One region of the Rhodococcus pseudokoreensis genome, then DNA from elsewhere that is predicted to be linked to it. Evidence: riboswitches for the same ligand, from Rfam matches in the RefSeq annotation. Region 1 holds a riboswitch; each other region holds the start of a gene.
What was found. Region 1 has a riboswitch for thiamine pyrophosphate ahead of JWS13_RS17455 (3-oxoacyl-ACP reductase). Riboswitches for the same ligand answer to the same signal wherever they lie in the genome.

Region 1 (4,438 bases):
GATCATCGACTGGATGAGCAGGCAGGGGTGGTCCGACGGCAAGGTCGGGATGGCGGGGGTGTCCTATTCGGGAATCAACTCGCTGCAGGCCGCGGGGCATCGGCCGCCGGCGTTGAAGGCGATCTTCCCCACCGAACCGGGCAACGACCTGCTCCGCGACATCGTCGGGACGGGCGGTGGTCTCGGCGTCGGATTCATGCCGCTGTGGCTGTCACTGGTCAACGGTCTCAAGTTCGTTCCCGACGTCCAGGCACTCGCGCAGGGGAACTTCGACGAGCGGTGGCTGCAGGACCGGTTGCGGGATCCGCTGACGCTGTTCCCCGCACTGATCCAGGCGATGACCGCGTCACAGATCGGCGATCTCGACGCCGGCACGCTGCGGGTGGCGCAGGACGGCCAGTTCTACGAGGAGCGGAAGGCGCAGGCGGGGAACATCGACGTGCCGACCATGCTCTACGGCGCCTGGCACGACATCTTCGCGAACAGCGAACCACGGGTCTACAACGACATTCCGCTGCCCGCCGGTGAGAAGCAGCTGATCATGAGCGACGCCTACCACGTCTCGTTCGGTGGCGGCTTCGGCGAGCCGGGTGCGCCGCCGCGACTCGACGTCCTCGAACGCGCGTGGTTCGACAAGTGGCTGAAGGGCATCGACAACGGCATCGACGAATACGGTCCGGTCACGCTGTACCAGCAGGGCAACGGCTGGACCACCACCGATCAGTTCCCGCGGGCCGGTGTCGACTACCAGCGGATGTACCTGTCGGGTGCCGCCAGCGGCACCGCCGGGCACGCCGCCCACGACGGCAGCCTGGTGCCGGCGAAACCCGGCGACACGGCTCAGCTCACCGTCGCTCCCGGTCTCCGCGGGCTCTGCTCCCGCGACGGAACGCAGGGCACCGCGGGCGCGGCCGTCGTCTTCGGGTCGGTGTGCAGCAAGGACTCCCGCTTCAACGAGGCCGAGGGCCTGACGTTCACCAGCGCCCCCGTCACGCAGCCCACGGAACTGTCGGGTCCGGTCAACCTGCACCTCGAGACCGTGCTGGACGCGCCCGACGGATTCTGGGCGGTGACTTTGAACGACGTCGCCCCGGACGGCACGTCGACCCCGCTCACCAACGGTGCGCTCACCGCTTCGATGCGGGCCGTGGACGATTCGAAGAGCACCAGGTCGGCGAACGGCGACTACACCGAACCGCACCACTATCTGACGGTGGCCGCCCGTCAGCCGCTGATTCCGGGTGAGGTGACACCGGTCGACATCAACTTCGTGCCCACCGACGCGGTCCTCGCGCCGGGGCACCGGTTGCGCGTCGACGTGTACGCGGGCAGCGTTCCCCGGTACCTGCCGCTCGGGCCGATTCTGGCGGACAGCCAGCTGAAGCCGCAGCACGTGGCGTTGTCGCCGGACCGGCCGAGTTTCCTCAATCTGCCGCTGGTCGGGGCGCAGGCGTGGTGACGGGTTCACGCCGCGTCCCGGGATCCGTAGGGTTGACGGCATGACCAAGTGGACAGCTTCGGACATCGTCGATCAGAGCGGCCGCACGTTCGTCGTCACGGGCGCCAACAGTGGTCTGGGGGAGGTGGCCGCGCGGGCCCTGGGCAAGGCGGGAGCGCACGTCGTGCTGGCCTGCCGCAACACCCACAAGGGTGAGGTGGTCGCGCGGTCGATCGGTGACAACGCCGAGGTGCGCCGTCTCGACCTGTCCGACCTCGCGTCGGTGCGCGAGTTCGCCGCCGGCGTCGATTCCGTCGACGTGCTCGTGAACAACGCCGGGGTGATGGCGGTTCCGCAGCGCAAGACCGCCGACGGATTCGAAATGCAGATCGGCACAAATCATCTCGGGCACTTCGCGTTGACCGGACTGCTGCTCGGCAAGATCACCGATCGGGTCGCCACGATGTCGAGTGCGGCACATCAGGCCGGGACGATCCACCTCGACGATCTCAACTGGGAACGCCGCAAGTACAACCGGTGGAGCGCGTACGGGCAGTCGAAACTCGCGAATCTGCTGTTCACGTACGAATTGCAGCGCAGACTGGCCGCGGCGGGGTCGCCCGTCAAGGCAGTGGCCGCGCATCCCGGCTACGCGTCGACCAATCTGCAGGCGCACACCGAATCGGTGCAGGACAAGCTGATGGCCGTGGGCAACCGGATCTTCGCGCAGTCGGCGGAGATGGGGACGCTGCCGATGTTGTTCGCGGCCACCGCCCCCGACGTGATCGGCGGCAGTTACATCGGGCCGGACGGCCTGTTCGAGCAGCGTGGCCACCCGAAGGTGGTGGGCTCCAACAAGAAGTCGCGGGACGAGCAGACCGCGAAGGGTCTGTGGTCGCTGTCGGAGGACCTGACGGGCGTCGAGTACAAGTTCGGGTGACCCGACGCCCGCGCAGGTGTCTCAGTCTTCGGTGACCTCGAGGGTGACGTCGACGTTGCCGCGGGTGGCGTTGGAGTAGGGGCACACCTGATGTGCCTTCTCCGTCAGTTCGAGCGCCTCCGCGCGCGGCAGGTGGGGGAGGGACACCTCGAGGGTGACGGCGAGGCCGAATCCGCCGCCGTCCGTGGAGCCGATCCCGACGCGGGCGCCGACGGCCGAGTCGGCGACGTTCGCCCCGGCCTGACGCCCGACGAGCTGGAGTGCGGAGTGGAAGCACGCCGCGTATCCGGCGGCGAACAGCTGCTCGGGGTTGGTGCCGTCGCCGGACCCGCCCATCTCGGTGGGGATGGCGAGGTTCAGGTCGAGCCGGCCGTCGGACGTGCGGGCGTGGCCGTTGCGGCCTTCCCCGGTTGCGAGGGCTTCGGCGGTGTAGACGATCTTCATGGTTACTTCTCTCCTGTTGGGGTTTCGAAACTGTGGAGCGATTCGGTGAGGCGCGACAGGGTGTCCCGCAGGGCGACGAGTTCGTCGACGCCCATTCCCGTCGACCGGGCGAGTTCGGTGGGGATGCCCTCCGCGGCGGTGCGGAGGCCCGCGCCCTTCTCGGTGAGGTGGATCCCGACCCGGCGTTCGTCGGCCGACGAGCGCCTGCGTTCGACCAGGCCCAGCATGTCGAGGCGCTTGAGTAGTGGCGACAGCGTGCCGGTGTCGAGGTCGAGGGCGTCGCAGATCTCTCGCACCCCGCGACCGTCCTGTTCCCAGAGCACCAATAGCACGAGGTACTGCGGGTAGGTCACGCCCAGTGCGTCGAGCATCGACCGGTATCTCGCGGTCATCGCCCGGGAGGCCGAGTACAGCGCGAAGCACACCTGGCGGTCGAGGGCGAGGTTGTCGGTCACCCCTGAATAGTTGCACACAACTAGGTTGTGCACAACCAAGAAATCGAAAACGGTGAATGCCCTTACACTGTTGGCCAGTGACACGGGGTGCTGCCCAGCGAGGATCCGGGCGGCTGAGAAGACACCCGTCGAACCTGAACTGGGTAATGCCGGCGAAGGGATGTCGCGGAGACGGCCGTATGCGCTCATCCGATGTCTCGTCGCCGACCGATCGGAAGGTGACAGCAATGCAGCTCGACAAGCAGATCGTCCTGGTGACCGGCGGTGGCCGGGGCCTCGGTTCCGCCATCGTGCGCTCGTTCGCGGCGCAGCACGCGCGGGTGGTCGTGAACTACCGCAACAGCCGGGATGCGGCGGAGGAACTCGCAGCATCCCTGGGTGCGGACCGCGCGGTCGCGCTTCAGGCAGACGTCACCGATGCCGCGCAGGTGGCAGCACTGTTCGCCGCCGCGGAAGCGCACTTCGGATCGCCGGTGACCACCGTGATCAACAACGCCCTCGCCGACTTCTCCTTCAACGGCGACGCACGCGACAAGGCGGACGTCATCACGTGGGAGGCCTTCGACTCACAGTTGCGCGGCAGCGTGCAGGCGACCCTGAACACCACGCAGGCCGCGCTGCCGGGCATGCGCGCGCTCGGGTTCGGCCGCATCGTGAACATCGGAACCAATCTGTTCCAGAACCCCGTCGTCCCGTACCACGACTACACCGCCGCCAAGGCCGCCGCGCTGTCGCTGACCCGCACCCTCGCCGCCGACCTCGGGCCCGACGGCATCACCGTCAACATGGTCTCGGGCGGGCTGCTGCGCACCACCGACGCGAGCGCCGCCACCCCCGGCGAGGTGTTCGACCTCATCGCGGCGAGCACTCCGCTGCAGCGGGTCACCACCCCCGACGAGTTCGCCGACGCGGTCCTGTTCTTCGCGTCCCCGTGGTCGCGCTCGGTGACCGGCCAGAACCTCGTCGTCGACGGCGGACTGGTCAAGGACTGACATGAGCGACGCCCGGCAACTGCACTTCAACGCGTTCCTGTTCGGCTGCGGGCACCACGGCGCCGCGTGGCGGCACCCCGCCTCGCAGGTGGAGCGGCTCAGCGACATCGCCTACTACGAGGAACTGGCGCAGACGGCGGAGCGGGGTTGCCTCGACGCCGTGTTCTTC
Region 2 (4,438 bases), 3.7 Mb from region 1:
TGCACGCCATGCGATTTCGCGATCTTCGTGAGCTCGCCGAGGGTGCGGAGCTCCGCGAACTGCGCCTCGTCGTTGGCGTCCGCGATGGACCCGGGGCGCAGACCGTCACCGAGAGAGAACGTGACGTCGTAGCGGTGGAGGATCTCGCAGAGTTCGTCGAAGTGGGTGTACAGGAACGATTCCCGGTGATGGGCCAGACACCACGCCGCCATGATCGAACCGCCGCGGGAGACGATGCCGGTGACCCGGCGTGCGGTCAGCGGGATGTAGCGGAGCAGCACCCCGGCATGGACCGTCATGTAGTCGACGCCCTGCTCGCACTGCTCGATCACGGTGTCGCGGTAGATCTCCCACGTGAGTGCCGTCGGATCGCCGCCGACCTTCTCCAGCGCCTGGTAGATCGGCACGGTTCCCACGGGCACCGGCGAATTGCGCAGGATCCATTCCCGGGTCTCGTGAATGTTCTTGCCGGTGGACAGGTCCATGATGGTGTCCGCGCCCCACCGCGTCGCCCACACCATCTTCTCGACTTCTTCCGCGATGGACGACGTCACCGCGCTGTTGCCGATGTTCGCGTTGATCTTGACCGCGAACGCCTTGCCGATGATCATCGGCTCGAGTTCGGGGTGGCAGCGGTTGGCCGGGATCACGGCGCGACCCGCCGCGACCTCGACGCGCACCGTCTCGGGTGAAACACCCTCTCGTGCTGCGCAGTACCGCATCTCGGGAGTGACGGTTCCGGCGCGGGCGGCGTCGAGCTGGGTGCCTGCCCGGTCGGCGATCCACGGCGCCCGCAGGTGCGGAAGCCCCGCGTCCAGGTCGATCGTGGCGTCCGCGTCGGTGTACGGGCCCGACGTGTCGTACACGTCGAGGTGCTCACCGTTGGTGAGGTGAACGCGCCGGACCGGCACCCGGATGTCGTCGCCCGACTGCAGGTACTGCTTGGTGCTGCCCTGGATCGGTCCCGTGGTGACGGACGTGGCTGTAGATATGGTTGTGCTCATCGATGATGCTCCCTACGCCGGCATTACCCGGACAGGTTCGACGGTCGACGGCCCCTAGCCGTCCTCTCAGCCCGCTGGTGCGAGCCCCCGTGGATGTGTAGTTGTCCCGGAGACTGTAACCGAGATCTCTGTGAGTGAAACATTCGGGGGAAACTTGGACAGCGGTTCCGTGCATCGGTATAAAGGGTGATGAACATCACATTTCGATTACGACACATACCCCCAGGAGATAGCCATGCTGACGGACGCGCAGGTTGTGGACGTGATCGACAACGCCGATCAGAACCGATTCGAACTCCGACTGAGTGGTGACCTGGTCGGCATCCTCGGGTATTTCGCCCTCGCGGACACCCCGCCGGGTGCGGGCGCGGGAGTGGGCGTGGTGGCCCGGCCGCCGGGACAGAGGGGCCGGGGGCGTCAGGCTCCGGTGGTCTCGTTCATGCACACGGTGATCGTGGAGGACTTCGGTCACCGCGGACTCGCCGCACTCATGGTGGGGCGCTCCCTCGACCTCGCTCGCGGGTACGGCTGGAAGGTCCGGCCCGTGTGCACCTATGTGCAGCGCTTCGTCGCCGGGCATCCCGAGTACCGCGACCTCGTGGTCCCGGTGGAGGCCTGACGGCCGGGACACGAATCGACCACTCGTCGGCAACGAAACGGTTCCGGGGCCGGTGATTCCACTCGCGAGGCCGCCCGGGAACTGTTTCCATGAGTGGCATGGATCACATTTCGAACGTTCCCGAGCCGTCGGGGAGCATCACTGCCGCTGATGCTCGCGTACTCGACAACCCTGCCCACGAACGATTCGATCTGTGGCTGGGGGACGAGCTGGTCGGCATCCTCGGCTATCGCGACGAGGACGACATCCCCGGGTTCACCGCCAGGCCCGGCGAGGTCGTCGCGTTCATGCACACGGTGATCGTGGAAGACCTCGGTGGCCGCGGTCTCGCCGCAGTCTTGGTTCGTGAGGCGCTGGGGTCGGCGCGCCGGCGCGGCTGGAAGGTGCGCCCCATCTGCACGTACGTCCGGCGCTACGTGGCGCTGAACCCGGAGCATCTCGACATTCTGGTCGCCGACTAGACCCCGGGGGCGCCGTTCGTCTCGGGTTGCTGCGCCTCAGTCGCCGAGGTCGACGATGACGGGCGCATGATCGCTGGCGCCCTTGCCCTTGCGTTCGTTGCGGTCGATCTCGGCCTTGTCGACACGGCCGGCGAGGGCGGGCGACCCGAGCACGAAGTCGATGCGCATGCCCTGCTTCTTCGGGAACCGCAGCTGGGTGTAGTCCCAGTAGGTGTAGACACCCGGACCGGGGGTGTGTGGCCGGACGACGTCGGCGAATCCCGATTCGACGAACGCCTGGAAGGCCTCCCGCTCGGGGGCGGACGTGTGGGTCTTGCCCTCGAACAGCGCCGGATCCCAGACGTCCTCGTCGGTGGGCGCAACGTTCCAGTCGCCGACCAGCGCGATCTGCGCGTCCGGATTCCGGTCCAGCCATCCGACCGCGTCCGTGTGCAGCTTCGCCAGCCACTCCAGTTTGTACGTGTAGTGCGGATCGGCGAGCTCACGGCCGTTGGGGACGTACAGGCTCCAGATGCGGACGCCGTTGCAGGTGGCGCCGATCGCGCGGGCTTCCTGCGCGGGGGCGACCTCCGGGTCCTTGTGGAAACCGGGCTGATCCTCGAAGCCGATCTGCACGTCGTCGAGGCCGACGCGGGACGCGATCGCGACGCCGTTCCACTGGCTGAGGCCCACGTGCGCGATTTCGTACCCCAGTTCGCGGAACCGCTCGTACGGGAACTGCTCGTCCTTGCACTTGGTTTCCTGCATCGCCAGCACGTCGACGTCGGACCGCTGGAGCCAGTCCAGGATCCGGTCGGTACGGGCACGAACAGAGTTCACGTTCCAGGTTGCGATGCGCACGGCAGCCACCCTAGCGGCACTGGCCGACAGATTTTCAGCCGCCGGGTTCGGTGGCGTAGCGGTACCGGTGGTGCGCGACGAAGCCGACGTTCCGGTACATCGCCTGCGCACCCTCGTTCTCGACGGCGACCTGCAGGCACGCGTGGGTCGCGCCGTGCTCGCGTCCCCAATTGATCATGTCGCCGCAGATCAGGCTGCCGATTCCGCGGCGGCGGTGGTCCTGCGCCACCTCGACCGCGGTGAGTCCGACCCATCGGCGGTCGTCGGGCGCGGTCGTGACGGATCCGCGGGCGACGGCGAGGAGCGCCGAGTCGGCGGCGCCGATCCGGCCGAAGCCGAGCATCCCGCCTTGGACCGCGTTCAGCACGTCGACCGCGAAGTCGGGCAGCGCGGACCCGCGGTAGCGGTACAGGGCGAGCCAATCCGGATCGGGGTGATCGGTGACGGTCGTGGTCCGCGGACCCTCCGGCAGCGCCAGGTTGTCGACGTCGGCGGCCATCACGACCACTTCGTCGCTGACGTTCCAGCCCAGCGGCACCTCGCCCAGGCGATCGGGGATCAGCAACCGCAGCGGGCGGTCCCGTTCGGCGTACCACTCGCGCAGGCGGTCGAGCGTGCCTCCGGGAGAGGGGTCGTCCAGACTCCCGACCGACCCGCGGTCGCCGAGCGGCGCCGCCGAGTTGGCGCGTCCGGTGAAGCCGTGGCCGTACCGGGCGAGCCAGCCGTCGATCCAGGCATGCTCGATCCCCGGCCAGCCGTCGGCGGAGGCCAGTTCGAGGGACCGGATCTCGCTCGCCCGCACGGGTCGCGCGGGGACCGCCTTCAGCGCGACCACCCGCTCCGGCTCCACTTCGATCGCGGAGCCGGCCGCGTCGCGGACGACCACGACCGGCTCGACGCTCTCCAGCACCCCGATGACGTCGGTCATCGGATGGCTGGAACCGGGCGGCAACTGGTAACGCAGCACCACCCGGCTTCCGAGCGGAATGTCAGTCGTCATGCCCGAACGGGTCTTCGACCGTTCCCGGCACCCAGCTGAGCCCGGGAACTCCCCAGCCGGCGCGCTTGATGGTCTTCTTGGCGGCGCGTGCGTTGCGGCCGACCAGCATGTCCACGTAGAGGAAACCGTCGAGGTGACCGACCTCGTGCTGCAGCATGCGCGCGAAGAAGTCGCGTCCCTCGATCTCGACGGCGTTGCCGTCGGCGTCGGTGCCGGTGACCTTCGCCCACTCGGCCCGGCCGGTGGGGAACTGTTCGCCGGGAACCGACAGGCAGCCCTCGACGTCGTCGTCCGGGTCCGGCATGGTCTCGGGTCGTTCCGACGTCTCGAGGACCGGGTTGACGACGCAGCCCCGGCGGCGGAACGGCTTTCCGGTCTCGTCGACGTCCGGGCAGTCGTAGACGAACAACCGCAGCGGCAGGCCGACCTGGTTGGCGGCGAGCCCGACGCCGTTGGCGGCGTCCATCGTGTCGTACATGTCAGCGATGATGTCTGCGAGTTCCGCAGGTGACTG
Region 3 (4,438 bases), 4.5 Mb from region 1:
GTCGGCGAGGCGGGCCGCGGGCAATTCCGGGTGATCGGTCGCGATCGCCCGCAGCATCTCCTGCACCGAATCCGAAGTGACCGGCAGCAAAGGCGATTTCATGAACTTGAAGATCGACGACTCGTCCTTGTTGGAACCGATGATGAGCGGGATGCGGTGGGAGTACCCCTTCTGGAACGCGGCCACCGGGTAGCGGGGCAGGAAGTCGCGGTCCACCACGGGCGCCATGGCGAGTGTGCCGGGGATCTTCGTCGGCACCTCGTTGACGAGCGTGTCGCTGGCCTCGATGACCGTGCGGTACGGGAGGCGCAGCAGCGTGTCGATGCGGTCGGGTTCCACGTCGAGGATGTCGAGGAACTGCTTCGCGACGGTGGCCGCGCGCTCGCTGCCGTACACCGACGTGGCGGGCGGGCTCTGGGCGATCGCGCGGTGGAACAACCCGTCCGCGCTCGGGCACGTCATCAGCGTGGTTATCGACCCGGCTCCCGACGACTCCCCGAACACCGTCACTTCGTCCGGGTCACCGCCGAAGAACGCGATGTTCTCGCGCACCCATTCGAGGGCGGCGACCTGATCGCGTAGCCCGCAGTTGGTCTCGAACACCCGCTCCGCCGTCGAGAACGACGACAGGTCGAGGAAGCCGAGCGCTCCCACCCGGTAGTTGAACGAGACCAGCACGACGTCGCCGAGAGTGGACAGGATCCGACCGTTGTAGATGCCCTGAGCTGCGGTTCCCAGGCAGTAGGCGCCGCCGTGGATCCACACCATCACCGGCCGCGGGGTGCCGTCGGGCCGGGGGGCCCACACGTTGACCGACAGGCAGTCCTCGTCCATCTCGAGTCCGGCGTCGATCGGGACGGCGGTGCCGTGACCCTGCGGGGCCATCGGGCCGAAGTCGACGCAGTCGCGCACGCCGTCCCACGGGGCGGGCGGGGCCGGCGCCCGGAACCGCAGATCGCCGACGGGGGCGGCGGCGAACGGGATCCCCTTCCACGCGTAGACGTCGCCTTCGGGATAGCCGCGCACGTCGCCGTCCCGGGCGCGGACGACGAGTGTGTCGCCTGACTTCTCGACATCCACGGCCGAATCTCCTCACGCAGCGCGTACGGGAATCTCCCGCCAAACTACCAACGATGCGCAGGCAGGACCGTTCGAACGTGACATAGATCAACCGCGCGCTAACATTTCCTCCGTGGCCGCATCGACCGATCCCGAGGGCAAGAGCCTCCTCGACTACCCGCGGCCGTCCGTGGCGGTCGACGTCGCCGTCCTCACCGTGGACGGCGCCGAGCTGAAAGTGCTTGTGGTTCCGCACCGTTCGGGCCGGCTCGCGCTTCCCGGCACCTTCCTCCACGAAGGCGAGCGGCTGCGCGACGCCGCCGAGCGGTGCCTGCGGATCAAGGCAGGCCTGGCCGGCGCCGAGTTCCACCAATTGGCGATGTTCGACGACCCCGCCCGCGACGACCGCGGGTGGGTGCTGTCGATGACGCACGGCGCGGCGCTGCCCCGCACTGCCCTCCCCCGCGACGCCCTGCTGATCCCCGTCGACGGCGACCGCGTGACGCAGGACCTCGCGTTCGACCACGCGGACGTCGTCACCCTCGCCGTCGCCGACCTCCGCGAGCGGTACGCGCGGTCCGTCGACCCGTCGGGCCTGGCCGACGACACGTTCACGGTGCTCGAACTGCGCCGGGTCTACGAGGTGGTGTTCGGCCGCCCCCTCCCGAAGGACTCGTTCCGCCGGCACATGCTGCCCGCGCTCGCGCACACCGGCGACATGGCCGTCGTCGGGACCGGCAGGCCCGCCGAGATCTACACGCGCGGCCCCGCGCCCCTCGCCCCGGGGGCGGCCGCGTTCCTCGCCGGCTGAGCCCGTCCACCCACCCGGGGCCTTTCCGTTCGCGGCACGGCCGGTGCTAGGGTCGGCTTGTTCTGACACGGGGTGCTCCGCACGGGCGGGGCTGAGAACACACCCGGGAACCTGCTCAGGTAATGCTGACGAAGGGATGTCAACGTTGTGAATAGCTCTGTCCAAGGTGCTGCGGGCGCAGGCCAGCACGCCCGATTCACGGACCACTTGTGGGACCGGACCAAGGTGCTGCGCGAGGCGATCGACGAACTCGAGTTCCTGCGCCGCCTCGGCGACGGAACACTGCCGCTGGACGTGTTCCGCACGTACATCGAGCAGGATTTCCTGTACCTGACCGGGTACGCGAAGGCCCTGTCCCTGGTCGCCGCGCACGCGCCGGGTCCCGTTGAGGCCGGCTTCTGGGCCGGCTCGGCAGCCGAGGCCGCGACGGTCGAAGCGACGTTGCACCAGAATCTGCTGACCAGCGGACGACTCCCCGCGTCGGACGCCGAACCGCAGCATTCGCAGGCCTGCCTCGGGTACATCTCCTACCTGACGGCGGTCGCCGCCACCGAGCCGTACGCGGTGTCCGCCGCCGCGGTGCTGCCGTGCTTCTGGATCTACGCGGACGTGGGACGCCGGCTCGCGGCGAGCGCCCGCGAGGTGCTGTCCGCCGACCCGTCGCACCCGTACGCACAGTGGGTGACCACGTACGACGCGGAGGAGTTCCACGCCGCCGTCGCGAAGGCCCGCGAACTCGTGGACACCGCCGCGGAGGCCGCGACCGACATCCAGCGCGAGGCGATGGTGGAGGCGTTCACGATCGCCAGCCGCTACGAACTCATGTTCTGGGACACCGCACTCAACAAGCAGGAATGGCCGGCGTCGTGACACTTTTCTCCCGTTCCAAGCGCGCTGCCATCGCAGCCGTCATCCTCGTCTCGGCCCTGTCGATGCTCACCGGCTGCGCCGGCGACTCGCAGTCCGACGACACCATCCGGTTCGCACTCGACTGGACGCCGAACACCAACCACACCGGTCTGTTCGTCGCCCAGCAGGAGGGCTGGTTCGCCGACGCCGGACTCGACGTGCAGGTGCTGCCGTACAACGACACCTCGCCCGACACACTTGTCGACGCCGGTAACGCCGAGTTCGGCGTGAGCTTCCAGAGTTCCTCGACGTTCTCGAAGGCCGCGGGCGCCCAGACCACGTCGGTCATGGCCCCGCTGCAGCACTGGGCGACGGGCATCGCGGTGAAGGCGGATCGCCCCGACATCACCCGCCCCCGGGATCTCGACGGCAAGATCTACGCCGGTTTCGCGGACCCGGACGGCGAGGAGACGCTGAAGCAGATCATCCGGAACGACGGCGGCAAGGGCGAATTCACCACCGTCACGCTCGGCACGTCGGCGTACGAGGCCGTGTACTCCGGCACCGCCGACTTCACCGTGTCGTTCTTCGGCTGGGAGGGTATCGAGGCCGAGCACCGGGGCACCCCGATGCGCTACTTCCACTACACCGACTACGGATTCCCGGACGCGTACGCACTCGTCATCGAGGGCAACGAGCAGTGGATGGAAGACCACCCCGAGCAGGCCCGCAAGTTCGTCCAGGCCCTGCAGCGCGGCTATCAGTTCGCCGCCGACCGGCCGGACGAGGCCGCACAGATGTTGATCGACGCCAACCCCGGCGCCTTCACGGACGAGTCCCTCGTGCGGGAGAGCCAGCAGATGCTGTCCTCCCAGTACATGAAGGACGCTTCAGGAAAGGTCGGGACACAGACGGCCGAGCAGTGGGCGGGGTACTCCGGTTTCCTGTTCCAGCACGGCCTGCTCACCGGCCCCGACGGGGCACCGCTGACCACGGAACCCGACTGGTCGACCTATTTCACCAATGAGTACCTCGCTCAGCCCTGACCCGACCCTCCGGACCCCGGCCCCGGGCACGTCCCCGCTGCTGCGGCGGGTGCTGCCCGCGGTCGTGGTCGTGGCACTGCTGGTGATCGCGTGGCAGGTGTACGTGACGGTCAGCGGTATCCGGCCGCAGGTGCTGCCGTCGCCGCTTCGGGTCGTCCAACAGGGCTGGAAGGCGCGGGACGCCATCTCCGGTCACGCGACCGCGACACTGCAGGTGACGCTGATCGGGTTCGCCGTGTCCCTGCTCTTCGCGTGGGCCCTCGCCGTACTCGTGGACTTCTCGCCGTGGCTGCGACGCGCGTTCGTTCCGCTGTTCGTCGTGTCGCAGACACTGCCGATCATCGCGATCGCTCCACTGATGATCATCTGGTTCGGATTCGGTCTGCTGCCGAAAGTCCTCGTGATCGCCCTCGCCACGTTCTTCCCGATGACGATCGGCCTGATCGAGGGTTTCGCCGCCGCCGACCGGGAGGCGGGCGCGCTGTTGCGCAGCATGGGCGCCTCACGGTGGCAGGAATTCCGCTACGTCCGGTTGCCGTCGGCGATCCCACGGTTCTTCACCGCCCTGCGCATCGGCATCACGTACGCCGTCGTGGGCGCCGTGTTCGCCGAATACGTCGGGGCCACGTCCGGTCTCGGCATCTACATGGCCACGCAGAAGAACTCGTTCCGC
Region 4 (4,438 bases), 3.7 Mb from region 1:
GAGGTGCGACTGCTGCTCGACCGGCACGACGTCCTGGGGGAGCGCGGCGCGCCGGCGCAGCTGTCGAGGGCACTGCCCCGCACCGTGCACCTGCCGGACGGCACCTACGGGTGGCTGCCGCGGGTCGAGGTGCTCGAGGCACTGGACACGGTCGGTCGCCTCGCCGAACCGGCAGGTCACGGCACCACACTGGGAACGGTGACCGCGGTCGTCACCACCGACCCCCACCTGATCGAACAGCTGCCCGCCACCGTCGTGATCCTGCCGCCCGCCACGGTGCACGACTGGCTCGCGCAGGCGTAACTACGCGTTCTGCTGCAGCAGGGCGGACAGTGAGCGCGCGGCGGCCTGCGGGTCGCGGGCCTCGGTGATGGCCCGCACGACGACGATGCGGTCGGCGCCCGCGGCGAGGATCTCCGGAACCCGGGACTCGTCGATGCCGCCGATCGCGAACCACGGGCGGTTCGGTGCGGAGTCGGCGGTCGAGCGCACCAGGTCGATGCCCGACGCGGTCCGCCCGGGCTTGGTGGGCGTCGCCCACACCGGTCCGGTGCAGAAGTAGTCGACGCCGTCCTCGATCGCCGCGAGGCTGGCCTGTGCGCGGCTGTGCGTGGACCGGCCGATCAGGACGTCCGAACCCACCACGGTCCGCGCGTAGGGGACGGGCAGGTCGCCCTGACCGAGGTGCAGGACGTCGGCGCCGGCGGCCAGCGCCATGTCGGCCCGGTCGTTGACGGCGAGCAGCGCCCCGTGCCGCCTGGCCGCGGCCGCGAGCACCGACAGTGCCGCCAGTTCGTCCCTGGCGTCCATCGTGCCGAACTTCTTCTCACCGGCCGAGCCCTTGTCGCGGAGCTGGATGATGTCGACGCCGCCGGACAGCGCGGCCTCGGCGAACTGCGCCAGGTCGCCCTTCTCGCGCCGAGCATCGGTGCACAGGTACAAACGTGCTGTTCCGAGGCGGCGCCGACGGTCCGTGAGGTTGCTGTGATGCGAGGTGGTCACGGCATGACGGTAGCCTCTACGGTGAAAGTGCAACACGGGAGTCCCGGGGAACGTGGGGCTGAGAGGGGCTCACGCCGAGCCCGACCGTCATACCTGACCCGGATCATGCCGGCGCAGGAAGTGAGGTGGAGTTCAATGGCGAGATCGGTATCCGTCGTCGGAGGCGGAGTGATCGGCCTGTCGATTGCGTGGCGAGCAGCCCGCAACGGCTGGTCGGTGAAGCTGTACGACCCGTCGATCGGTTCGGGAGCGTCCTGGGTGGCGGGCGGCATGCTCGCCCCGTTGTCCGAGGGCTGGCCCGGTGAGGAGAGCGTCCTCGAACTGGGGAGCGCGTCGCTCGACCGGTGGCCCGAGTTCGGGAAGGAACTGGAGGCCGGGGCCGGCGTCGACCTGTTCACGTCGGAGAGTTCGCTCACCGTCGCGCTGGACGGCGCCGACGCCGAAGACCTCCGGACCATCGCCGAGTGGGTGGGGGCGCAGGGCCGGGATCTGCAGATCCTGAATCGCGCCGAAGTCCGCGCGCTCGAGCCGATGCTGGGTCGCGGAGTCCGGTTGGGGCTCTTGGCCGTCGACGAACTGGCCGTCGACAACAGGCTGCTCCTGCAGGCGTTGCAGAAGTGCGCCGTCGACGCCGGGGTGGAGCTGATCGGTGAGGCCGTGCGCAGTCTCGACGGCCTCGGCACGGACCAGATCGTCGTCACCGCGGGCGTCGCGTCACCGGCACTGTGGCCGGGACTTCCGGTGCGCCCGGTGAAGGGCGAGATCCTGCGGTTGCGGGCCCGTCCCGGGGTGACACCCGCGCCGGGCCGGACCATCCGCGGCAGCGTCCACGGCAGGCCCGCGTACCTGGTGCCGCGTGCCGACGGCATCGTCGTCGGCGCCACCCAGTACGAATCGGGCAACGACACGCAGGTCACGGTGGCCGGTGTGCGGGATCTGATCGCGGATGCGGAGGCTTTGATGCCCGCCATCGGCGAGTACGAACTGCGGGAGATCTCGGCGGGTCTGCGTCCGATGACCCCGGACAACCTGCCGCTGATCGGCCGGGTGTCCGATCGGGTCGTGGTGGCGACGGGACACGGCCGCAACGGCATTCTGCTCACCCCGGTGACCGCCGACGCGACGGTGGCATTGTTGGAGGGCTCGGCACTGGTCGAGGCGAAGGCCGCCGACCCCGAACGGTTCGAGAAAGTAGCGAGGTAGAGATGAGTGAGCAGCAAGTAGTGGTGCCGATCGGCATCAGCGTCAACGGCGAGGATCACGAGTTCACGGAACCGTTGACCGTCACCGGGCTGCTGGAGGCGCTGAACCTGCCGACCAAGGGCATCGCGGTGGCCGTGAACGGCGCCGTGTTCCCCCGCGCCCGGTGGGACGAGCTCGTGGTCCGGGGCTGGGAGATCGAGATCCTGACGGCGGTGCAGGGTGGCTGACACGACGCCCGGCGTGCAGAAGGGCCTCACGATCGCGGGCCGCACGTTCGGTTCACGGTTGATCATGGGCACCGGCGGCGCCGCCAACCTGACGGTGCTCGAAGAGGCGCTCGTCGCGTCCGGCACCGAGCTGACCACGGTCGCGATGCGCCGCGTCGACGCCGTCGGCGGCACCGGGGTGCTGGATCTGCTGCGCCGGCTCGACATCGCGCCGCTGCCCAACACCGCGGGCTGTCGCGGGGCGGCGGAGGCGGTGCTGACGGCGCAACTTGCCCGGGAGGCGCTCGAAACCGACTGGGTGAAGCTCGAGGTCATCGCCGACGAACGCACCCTCATGCCCGACGCCATCGAGTTGGTCAGCGCCGCCGAGCAACTGGTCGACGACGGGTTCGTCGTCCTGCCGTACACCACCGACGACCCGGTGCTGGCCCGCAGGCTCGAGGACGTCGGCTGCGTGGCCGTGATGCCGCTGGGTTCGCCGATCGGCACCGGGCTCGGTATCGCGAACCCGCACAACATCGAGATGATCGTGGACGGTGCCGGGGTACCGGTCATCCTCGACGCCGGCATCGGGACCGCCAGCGACGCGACCCTCGCGATGGAACTCGGCTGCGACGCCGTCCTGCTGGCCACCGCGGTGACCAGGGCGAAGGATCCGGCGCTCATGGCGTCGGCGATGCGCGGGGCCGTGGTGGCGGGATACGAGGCACGTCACGCCGGCCGCATCCCCAAGCGGTTCTGGGCGCAGGCGTCGTCGTAGATCTCGGGGTCGCGTCGGGGTCTGGTTCAGGGTCCGACCGGTACCAGGGGACGAGTCGGGAGTAGACCTGCGGCCGATGCGCGCCGGCCGCAGGTTCCGGCATCCTTCTCATCATGATTGAAGTGAGGGGACTGACAAAGACCTTCGGTGCGACGAAGGCGGTGGACAACCTGACGTTCAACGTGAAGCCGGGTATGGTCACCGGCTTCCTCGGCCCGAACGGTGCAGGCAAATCGACGACGATGCGCATGATCCTCGGGCTGGACCGCCCCACGGCGGGCAGCGCGCTGATCGACGGCAAACCGTACAGCGACCTGGTGCAGCCGCTGCGGACGGTGGGGGCCCTGCTCGACGCGAAATGGGTGCACCCCAACCGCTCGGCCCGCGCCCACCTGCAGTGGATGGCGGCGTCCAACTCGCTGCCGAAGAGCCGCGTCGACGAGGTGCTGCACCTCGTCGGGCTCACCGAGGTGGCGGGGAAGAAGGCCGGCGGGTTCTCGCTCGGCATGTCCCAGCGACTGGGCCTGGCCGCCACCCTGCTCGGCGACCCGAAGGTGCTGCTGTTCGACGAGCCGGTGAACGGGCTCGACCCGGAGGGCATCGTCTGGATCCGGAAGTTCATGCAGCGCCTCGCCGCCGAGGGCCGCACCGTGCTGGTGTCGAGCCACCTGCTGTCCGAGATGGCGCTCACCGCAGAACATCTGGTGGTCATCGGCCGCGGCCGGCTGATCGCCGACACCACCGTGTCCGAGTTCGTCAGCAAGTCCTCGGAATCGACGGTGCGCGTGCGGAGCCCACAGTTGGACGCGCTGCGCAGCGCGCTCACGTCCAACGGGCTCACCGTGCGCGAGGACGGATCCGACGGGCAGCAGGCGCTCGTCGTGGTGGATTCGTCGACGGACGTCGTCGGCGGGATCGCCGGTTCGCAGGGCATCGTCCTGCACGAGTTGGCATCTCAGCGCGGATCGCTGGAAGACGCCTTCATGAAGTTGACCGGAGACGACGTGCAGTACCACGCAGAGGGCGTCGAAGATGTGATGAGGGGTGCACTGTAATGGCTGTTCTCAATGCCGAACGGATCAAGATCACGTCGACGAGGTCGCCGTGGTGGTGCACGGTCATCATCATCGTGCTGGGACTCGGCCTCGCCGCAGTCATCGGGCTCAGCGCGAAGGCCAGCATCAACTCCTTCAACAACCAGATCGCGGACGGTAGGCAACCCGATTTCGATCCGTTCCTGCCGCAG

Region 2: linked by a shared signal. The riboswitch ahead of thiC (phosphomethylpyrimidine synthase ThiC) and the one ahead of JWS13_RS17455 (3-oxoacyl-ACP reductase) in region 1 are both predicted to bind thiamine pyrophosphate.
Region 3: linked by a shared signal. The riboswitch ahead of JWS13_RS37985 (TenA family protein) and the one ahead of JWS13_RS17455 (3-oxoacyl-ACP reductase) in region 1 are both predicted to bind thiamine pyrophosphate.
Region 4: linked by a shared signal. The riboswitch ahead of thiO (glycine oxidase ThiO) and the one ahead of JWS13_RS17455 (3-oxoacyl-ACP reductase) in region 1 are both predicted to bind thiamine pyrophosphate.

The regions. Positions count from the first base shown of each region.
Region 1 covers NZ_CP070619.1:2,694,642-2,699,079, reverse strand. The annotation lists gene JWS13_RS17475 (CocE/NonD family hydrolase) at 1-1,459, shown strand, start outside; gene JWS13_RS17470 (oxidoreductase) at 1,500-2,378, shown strand; gene JWS13_RS17465 (organic hydroperoxide resistance protein) at 2,400-2,822, opposite strand; gene JWS13_RS17460 (MarR family winged helix-turn-helix transcriptional regulator) at 2,825-3,277, opposite strand; TPP riboswitch at 3,351-3,455, shown strand; gene JWS13_RS17455 (3-oxoacyl-ACP reductase) at 3,505-4,269, shown strand; gene JWS13_RS17450 (LLM class flavin-dependent oxidoreductase) at 4,271-4,438, shown strand, end outside.
Region 2 covers NZ_CP070619.1:6,435,143-6,439,580, forward strand. The annotation lists gene thiC (phosphomethylpyrimidine synthase ThiC) at 1-1,004, opposite strand, end outside; TPP riboswitch at 997-1,105, opposite strand; gene JWS13_RS34480 (GNAT family N-acetyltransferase) at 1,240-1,623, shown strand; gene JWS13_RS34485 (GNAT family N-acetyltransferase) at 1,722-2,084, shown strand; gene JWS13_RS34490 (exodeoxyribonuclease III) at 2,121-2,924, opposite strand; gene JWS13_RS34495 (N-acetylglutamate synthase, CG3035 family) at 2,959-3,924, opposite strand; gene JWS13_RS34500 (peptide deformylase) at 3,914-4,438, opposite strand, start outside.
Region 3 covers NZ_CP070619.1:7,205,244-7,209,681, reverse strand. The annotation lists gene JWS13_RS37995 (carboxylesterase/lipase family protein) at 1-1,080, opposite strand, end outside; gene JWS13_RS37990 (NUDIX hydrolase) at 1,193-1,870, shown strand; TPP riboswitch at 1,929-2,024, shown strand; gene JWS13_RS37985 (TenA family protein) at 2,018-2,740, shown strand; gene JWS13_RS37980 (ABC transporter substrate-binding protein) at 2,725-3,765, shown strand; gene JWS13_RS37975 (ABC transporter permease) at 3,743-4,438, shown strand, end outside.
Region 4 covers NZ_CP070619.1:6,426,064-6,430,501, forward strand. The annotation lists gene JWS13_RS34425 (NUDIX hydrolase) at 1-303, shown strand, start outside; gene thiE (thiamine phosphate synthase) at 304-1,002, opposite strand; TPP riboswitch at 1,027-1,139, shown strand; gene thiO (glycine oxidase ThiO) at 1,138-2,205, shown strand; gene thiS (sulfur carrier protein ThiS) at 2,208-2,432, shown strand; gene thiG (thiazole synthase) at 2,425-3,192, shown strand; gene JWS13_RS34450 (ABC transporter ATP-binding protein) at 3,306-4,247, shown strand; gene JWS13_RS34455 (ABC transporter permease) at 4,247-4,438, shown strand, end outside.